One region of the Ruegeria sp. AM7 genome, then DNA from elsewhere that is predicted to be linked to it. Evidence: riboswitches for the same ligand, from Rfam matches in the RefSeq annotation. Region 1 holds a riboswitch; each other region holds the start of a gene.
The links. Region 1 has a riboswitch for cobalamin ahead of ACR3EG_RS07515 (DUF1636 family protein). Riboswitches for the same ligand answer to the same signal wherever they lie in the genome.
Positions count from the first base shown of each region.

Region 2: it holds a riboswitch for cobalamin, as region 1 does, so the genes downstream of both, ACR3EG_RS17200 (hypothetical protein) here and ACR3EG_RS07515 (DUF1636 family protein) in region 1, are expected to answer to the same signal.
Region 3: it holds a riboswitch for cobalamin, as region 1 does, so the genes downstream of both, ACR3EG_RS02355 (DUF1636 family protein) here and ACR3EG_RS07515 (DUF1636 family protein) in region 1, are expected to answer to the same signal.

Region 1 is NZ_JBQFJE010000003.1:763,642-765,838, forward strand. It holds gene cobW (cobalamin biosynthesis protein CobW) at 1-655, opposite strand, end outside; gene ACR3EG_RS07515 (DUF1636 family protein) at 657-1,031, opposite strand; cobalamin riboswitch at 1,117-1,325, opposite strand; gene ACR3EG_RS07520 (NAD(P)-dependent oxidoreductase) at 1,437-2,197, shown strand, end outside.
Region 2 is NZ_JBQFJE010000003.1:2,644,630-2,646,826, reverse strand. It holds gene ACR3EG_RS17205 (protein-tyrosine phosphatase family protein) at 53-541, shown strand; gene ACR3EG_RS17200 (hypothetical protein) at 543-950, opposite strand; cobalamin riboswitch at 1,033-1,252, opposite strand; gene ACR3EG_RS17195 (alpha/beta hydrolase family protein) at 1,389-2,197, shown strand, end outside.
Region 3 is NZ_JBQFJE010000001.1:545,392-547,588, reverse strand. It holds gene ACR3EG_RS02360 (helix-turn-helix domain-containing protein) at 1-627, opposite strand, end outside; cobalamin riboswitch at 754-957, shown strand; gene ACR3EG_RS02355 (DUF1636 family protein) at 1,060-1,416, shown strand; gene ACR3EG_RS02350 (ABC transporter ATP-binding protein) at 1,416-2,197, shown strand, end outside.

The DNA of each region.
Region 1 (2,197 bases):
CCACACCTTCGGCCACTTCAACCACGGGCAGAGGGCGCGGGGCCTCGGCGGCGATGATCTCTTTGGCTTTGGCGACACCTTCGGGGCCGGCCAGATCGGGCTTGGTCAGCAGGATGATGTCGGCGCAGGATATCTGATCCTCGAACACCTCGGACAGTGGAGTCTCGTGGTCGATGGAATCGTCGGCCATGCGCTGGGCATCCACCGCTTCGACATTAGGGGCAAAGCGACCGGCGGCCACGGCCTCGGCATCGGCCAGCGCGATCACGCCGTCCACGGTGATTTTCGACCGGATATCGGGCCAGTCGAACGCCTTGAGCAGCGGTTTGGGCAGGGCCAAACCGGATGTTTCGATCAGGATATGCTCGGGGCGCGGCTCCAGCGCCATCAGCGCCTCGATCGTGGGGATGAAATCATCGGCCACGGTGCAGCAGATACAGCCATTGGCCAGTTCCATGATGTTCTCCGCCGGACAATCGGGGATGGCACAGGATTTCAGGATATCGCCGTCCACGCCGACATCGCCGAACTCGTTGACCACCACGGCCAGACGCTTGCCCTGCGGGTTCTGCATCAGGTGTCGCACCAGCGTGGTCTTGCCCGAACCAAGAAAGCCGGTAATCACAGTAACGGGAAGTTTTTCCAAAGTGGACATGTCAGGCTCCAATCGGGGGAATGCGCGAGGCGCAGTTTTTGCGGAAATGTTCGGGGCGCTCGCGCCATTTGACCAGACCGTCTTCGGTGGCCAGATATTTGGTCGCGCCGTCGACGATGACGTCGACATGATCGACCTCGTTCAGGTTCTCATAAACAAAGGTCCAGCGCTCGGGCCCGCCGCGCAGCACGATGGAGCAGCCCTGATCGCAATTCGACAGGCATTCGACGGCCTTCAGCGCCACGCCCTCGGGCAGTTCGGCCTGTTCCAACGCCTTGTGCAGCAACGTGCCGGGGCGCTGGGCGTCATCTTCAACAGGCAGGCCGCGGCGGCAGGTGGTGCAAACCAGCAGCTCGACCGGAGCGGTTTCGGTCATGTCTCTCATCCCCCTAAATCCTCATCGTGGGGGACGGGGTTTCATGCGGGTCGTGCGTGACCCGGCACCGGAACACCCCGTCCGGTTTCAATCGCGGGTGCTGGCAGGTCTCCCGGCTTGCGGATTTCAGGGCGGTTGCCCTGTCGGATGACCCGCCTTCCCGGCCTTGCTGGCCAGTGGCTTGGGCACCCTCTCCGGTCACGGTCGCGGGGGCGGCTGCGTTTGACGGATGACCCGCTGACGCATTCCCTTTTCATCCATCTGCAGATGGACACCAACGGATCGGACATGCGGCACCGGGCAGGCCCTTGTCAAGCGAGTCGCAAACATCTTTCGCACCTCGGGTTAAAAGCGACCTGACAGCGTCGCTGGGCGGCATGACTTTGGGTGGGGCGGCATGGTGCCATGAACAAAACGACGCCAAAAAAGGAGGTGTATCGCATGAAGGTGGGCTTTATCGGCTTGGGCAATGTGGGCGGCAAACTGTCAGGGTCTTTGCTGCGCAACGGGATCGAACTGACGGTACATGATTTGAACTCTGACCTCGTCGACGGCTTCGTGGCACAGGGGGCCAAGGCCGCCGAAAGCCCGGCCCAGCTGATGCGCGATTGCGACGCGGTTATTACCTGCCTGCCATCGCCTGCCGCTTCGGACGCGGTGATGCAGGAGATGCTGCCTGAGGTCAGCCCCGGCAAAATCTGGATGGAGATGTCCACTACTGATGAAGCCGAAGTCAAGCGACTTGGCGCCCAGGTGATCGAGCGCGGCGGCGCAGCGGTAGACTGTCCTGTATCGGGTGGCTGTCATCGCGCCGCGACGGGCAATATCTCGATCTTCGCGGGCTGCGACCGGGCCACATTCGAGCGCATACTGCCCTTTCTGACCACCATGGGCCGACGGGTTCTGCATACCGGTGACCTAGGGACCGCTTCGGTGTTGAAAGTGCTGACCAATTACCTCGCCACCGCCAACCTGATCACCTGCGCAGAAGCACTTGTGACCGCCAAAGCCGCCGGGATGGATCTGAACACCACATACGAGGCAATCAAGATCTCATCCGGGACATCCTTCGTGCATGAAACCGAAAGCCAAGTCATTCTGAACGGCTCGCGGGACATTTCGTTCACGATGGATTTGGTGAAAAAGGACATTGGCCTGTTTCAGGA
Region 2 (2,197 bases), 1.9 Mb from region 1:
GTTTGCAGGTCAGTTTGCACGGCATAGAAGCTATGTGAAAAGGAGGGCGGGGATGGAGCCATTTGCAATTCACGCGGTCGCGGTCGGGGCTGGTTATGTCGCGCTGGCGCCGCTGCCGGGGCGCGCGGGGGAATATGCGCGGGATTTGGATGTTATCCGCCGCTGGCGGCCCGATCTTGTGATCTCAATGACCACAAGCTCCGAGATGGCGAAGGCCGGGGCGGGAACACTGGGGGATGACCTGCGGGCCGAGGGCATAAGCTGGACGCACCTGCCGATTGTGGATTTTGGCGCGCCGTCGCCGGACACCGAGGCCGCGTGGCCCCGGATCAGCCAGTCTGCCGCGCATATTCTAGCGCGTGGAGGGCGGGTGCTGGTGCATTGCCGGGGCGGGTGCGGGCGGTCGGGGATGATCGCCCTGCGGCTGATGGTAGAACAAGGTATGGCACCCGACGCGGCGTTGCGTCGCTTGCGCTTCGTGCGGCCCTGTGCGGTTGAAACCGATGGGCAGATGCGCTGGGCCAGCCGCGCGCCGGGCTGAGCTACAGCGCCAGATGCTGCTGGGGCTGTGCTGGTTGCGCCGGGGCCAGCTCTGACACTTCAAGCATGGCACAGGGCGGCGCAGGCAACAGGCCGGTCGGACGGGCCGCAGCATCGGGGCCGAACAGCATATCCGCATAACCGTCCAACGCGTCCAGCGAGGCGTCCGTGCTGGTGCCGCAGAAGATGCGAATTTGATCTTTCTGGGCGCGGAATCGGGCGATGCAGCCCTGTGGGCAATGGCCCAGCTCTCCGCTGCCGTCCAACGCGAACTCGTCCGACGTGGCTGGTACTGCGGTTTCCATCGCTTGCACAACAGCTCGTGCCATCTGCGCCAGAGCCGGGCAGGTCTTGCCGGTTTTCTGACATAGGGTTGCACTGAATTGGTGCGTTTTTGTCTTCCAGATCATAATGCGCCCTCCGCGCGGGGAACGGGGCATGGATCAGGTGTGACAGCGCGCTGACAATCCCGCCCGGACACCCCGCCCGAGTTACAGTTTTGCTTTGATGGCAGGTCTCCTGACTTGCGGGTCATCGCGTTGCCGACCTTCCCAGCCTTGCGGGCCAGTGGTATTTAGGCATTGCTTACCGCTTACAGTTGCGGGGGCAGTCGCGGCATTGGATCGTTCCGGCATGACCGGGCAGAACCGCACCGTGTTCCCTTTTCATCCTGTCCCGACACGGGACAAGAACCATCACGCCATCGCTAGCGGCTGAGCGGGCTTTGAGTCAAGCGGGCGCGCGCGCAAAGTGGACGTTTGGTCATCTTGATGCGCCCTTGACTCAGCCCGGCCAAAGAAGTGGGGATAAGGGGTGAACCGAACAGTTCAGATCAGGTGAGCAACGCTATGCTGGATGATACACCCCCCGTCCTGACCGAGGATTTTCGGTTTTCTGCCGGTTCGGCAATGCTGTCGGCGCGCCTGTACCGGCCCGTGACTGATCCCAAAGTCGCCGTGGTTATACATGGTGCGACCGGTGTCCCGAGGGATTACTATCAGCATTTCGCACATTGGCTGGCAGCGGATCAGAGGATCGCCTGCCTGACCTACGACTATCGCGACTTTGGCCACTCACTAACCGGACCACTGCAGGAATCGCGGGTAAAGATGGCGGATTGGGCGCTGACCGACATGCCTGCCGCCAGAGCGGAAATGCGCCAGCGTTACCCACACGCAGAACACTGGAGCATAGGGCACTCGGTCGGAGGGATGTTGGGGCCAATACAACCTGATATCGACCATATAGATCGCATGATCTGTGTGTGTTCGGGGCTGGTGACAATCAGTGATCACCCTTGGCCTTATCGCGCGCTGGCGTCCTTGTTCTGGTATGGACATGTTCCGCTGGCGGTAAAAACAGTTGGATACCTGCCAGGAAAAGCAGTGGGATTTGGGGCCGACCTGCCTGCATCGGTTTATTGGCAGTGGCGCAAGTGGTGCACGGCACCCCAAAATTATCTGCCTGAAATCGGAAAAACGCTGCCAGCTGCAACCTGGGCAGACAAAGGCAAACCGGTCGATCTGTTCACTTTCGAGGACGACCAGATGGTTCCGCCCGAAGCCGTTTGGCGGTTGGCAGATCTGTACGGCTCCAGCGCTCGGCGTCATATGCTGTCACCGCAGGAATTCGGACTGAAGGACATTGGCCATATCGG
Region 3 (2,197 bases), on a different contig from region 1:
GATGATCGACAGGTAGCGGGCTGGCAGTTTGCGCAGCACCTCGGGTCCATGCGGTGCGTCCGCATCAAAGAACAACGTATCCCCCGGCTCGAGCAGATAAATTTGATCGCCGTGTCTGTAATCGACTTCGCCTTCAAGCATGTAGAGCATTTCAATTCCGTCATGCTGGAACGTCGGGAAAGTGTCGGACTTTTCCGTCAGCGTGATCAGATAGGGTTCAACCACAACACCGCTGGCATTAGACCCCATATGACCCAAAAGGCTGTATTGATGGCCTGCGCGTGTCCCGGCCCTCTCTGTTTCAACGCCCTTTCCCGCTTTGGTGTGGGTTGCGTTTCGGGTTTCTTCAAATCTGCGGAAAAATGCAGTGATCGGCGTGCTTAGGGCATTGGCCAGAGATTGCAGCGTCGTCAATGAAGGCGATGTGTATCCGTTTTCGATTTTTGACAGCATACTGATGGACAACCCGGTCAGCCCCGACAATTCCGCAATTGTTACGCCCTGCTGTAACCTCAACGCGCGGATTTCCCGACCGATCGCCGTTTCGAGGTTCTTTTCACCGGGGTCCCTGACCTTGTGTGGATCCTGAGAAAACTGAGGTTTGGACCTATCGTTTGATGCTTTCACCAACCTATCCTTAACGCCTTTCGCTTCGTCGTTATCGCCTGCAATTTTCCTGAAGGGAAACATATTTTCAAAACTATATTCCTGCGCAACCTCCGGTGATTTGTGTTGACCGGCGATCTGATCTCGGGCAGTGACGCATTTGATGGTTCCCTGGGGCATGCTCCAGCGGTGAAAAGGGAATACGGTGAGGTTTAAGTGCCAAGTCCGTAACTGCCCCCGCAACTGTAGGCGGTGAGCGAAGCCAATATCCCACTGACATGAATAATGTCGGGAAGGGTGGCCAAGCCTCGACCCGCAAGTCAGGAGACCTGCCATCGCAACCGAAACCAACCCGGGGCGGGGCGTCCTGGAAGGAGGCTTGATGGTACCTCGTATGCCTTTACGCGCGACCGCGTTTCAGTACGGCCCCAGTGGCCGTGGAACAGGCGCTTGATGGCCGAGCCCACTGATCATTTTCTTCTGATCTGCGCGACCTGTCAGGGTCTGGAGGCAGCGCAGCACATTGCGGATGCCTTGTGCCCTGAATTGCCTGAGGGTTTCGCAGTGCGCACAGTAGATTGTATGGCTGGATGCGATCACCCGGTCACTGTCGGATTTCAGGCCCTGGGAAAAGCCCAATACCTGTTTGGTGATATCGGCACCGAGCAGGAGCTGAATGCTCTTGCCCAATTCGCCACACAATACCTGGGCAGCGCAACTGGTTGGACAAAGGCCACAGACAGGCCTGCGCCTCTGATAAGCAAGACATTGGCGCGCATGCCGGCGTTGGCTGTTCGAGGAGCTCGATGATGAGCAGACCCTTCCTGCAGGCGCGTGGTGTAGCCTACTATTCTTTTCACGGTGACGTTCTGTTGCAGGACATCTCGTTCGATCTGGAAGAGGGGTCGGTTCTGGCCATTGCCGGTCCGAATGGCGCTGGCAAAACCACTCTGCTGAACTTACTATGTGGCGCTGAAGCTCTGTCTGAAGGCGACGTTCTGGTGCAAGAGCAGAGCTTGAAGACATTGTCAGCGACGGAGCGCGCCCGAAAAATTGCCGTCGTTAGTCAGCAGGAATATCCCGATGGGCGGTTGCATCTGCGTGACTATGTGGCACTTGGGCAAATTCCAATTCGCTCGGACCGCTCCTCTGAAGATCACGCAAACGACTTGACGCGAATTCTGGACCTGACCGGCCTTTTGGAGCTTGCCGACAAGCGCATGGCAGTGTTGTCGGGTGGCGAACGTCAGCGCGCCCATATCGCGCGTGCGCTGGCACAGAACCCTACACTTTTGTTTTTGGACGAGCCGACGAACCATTTGGATCCCGACGCCAAAGGGCGGATGTTGTCGCTGGTCGCTGGACTGGGGATAACCGTCATAATGATTGTCCATGACATTGTCATGATCCCCGAATTCGCCACCCATGTCGCGTTGATGAAATCTACCCGGCTGACCGGCTTTGGCCCTGTTTCCGAGGTCCTGACGACTCAACATGTGCGCGACACGTTCGGCGTCGACTACTTATTCTTTCAGCACGACGGTCGGATGATCCCCGCGCTGGACATACGAAAAACCACTGTTTCCCAACC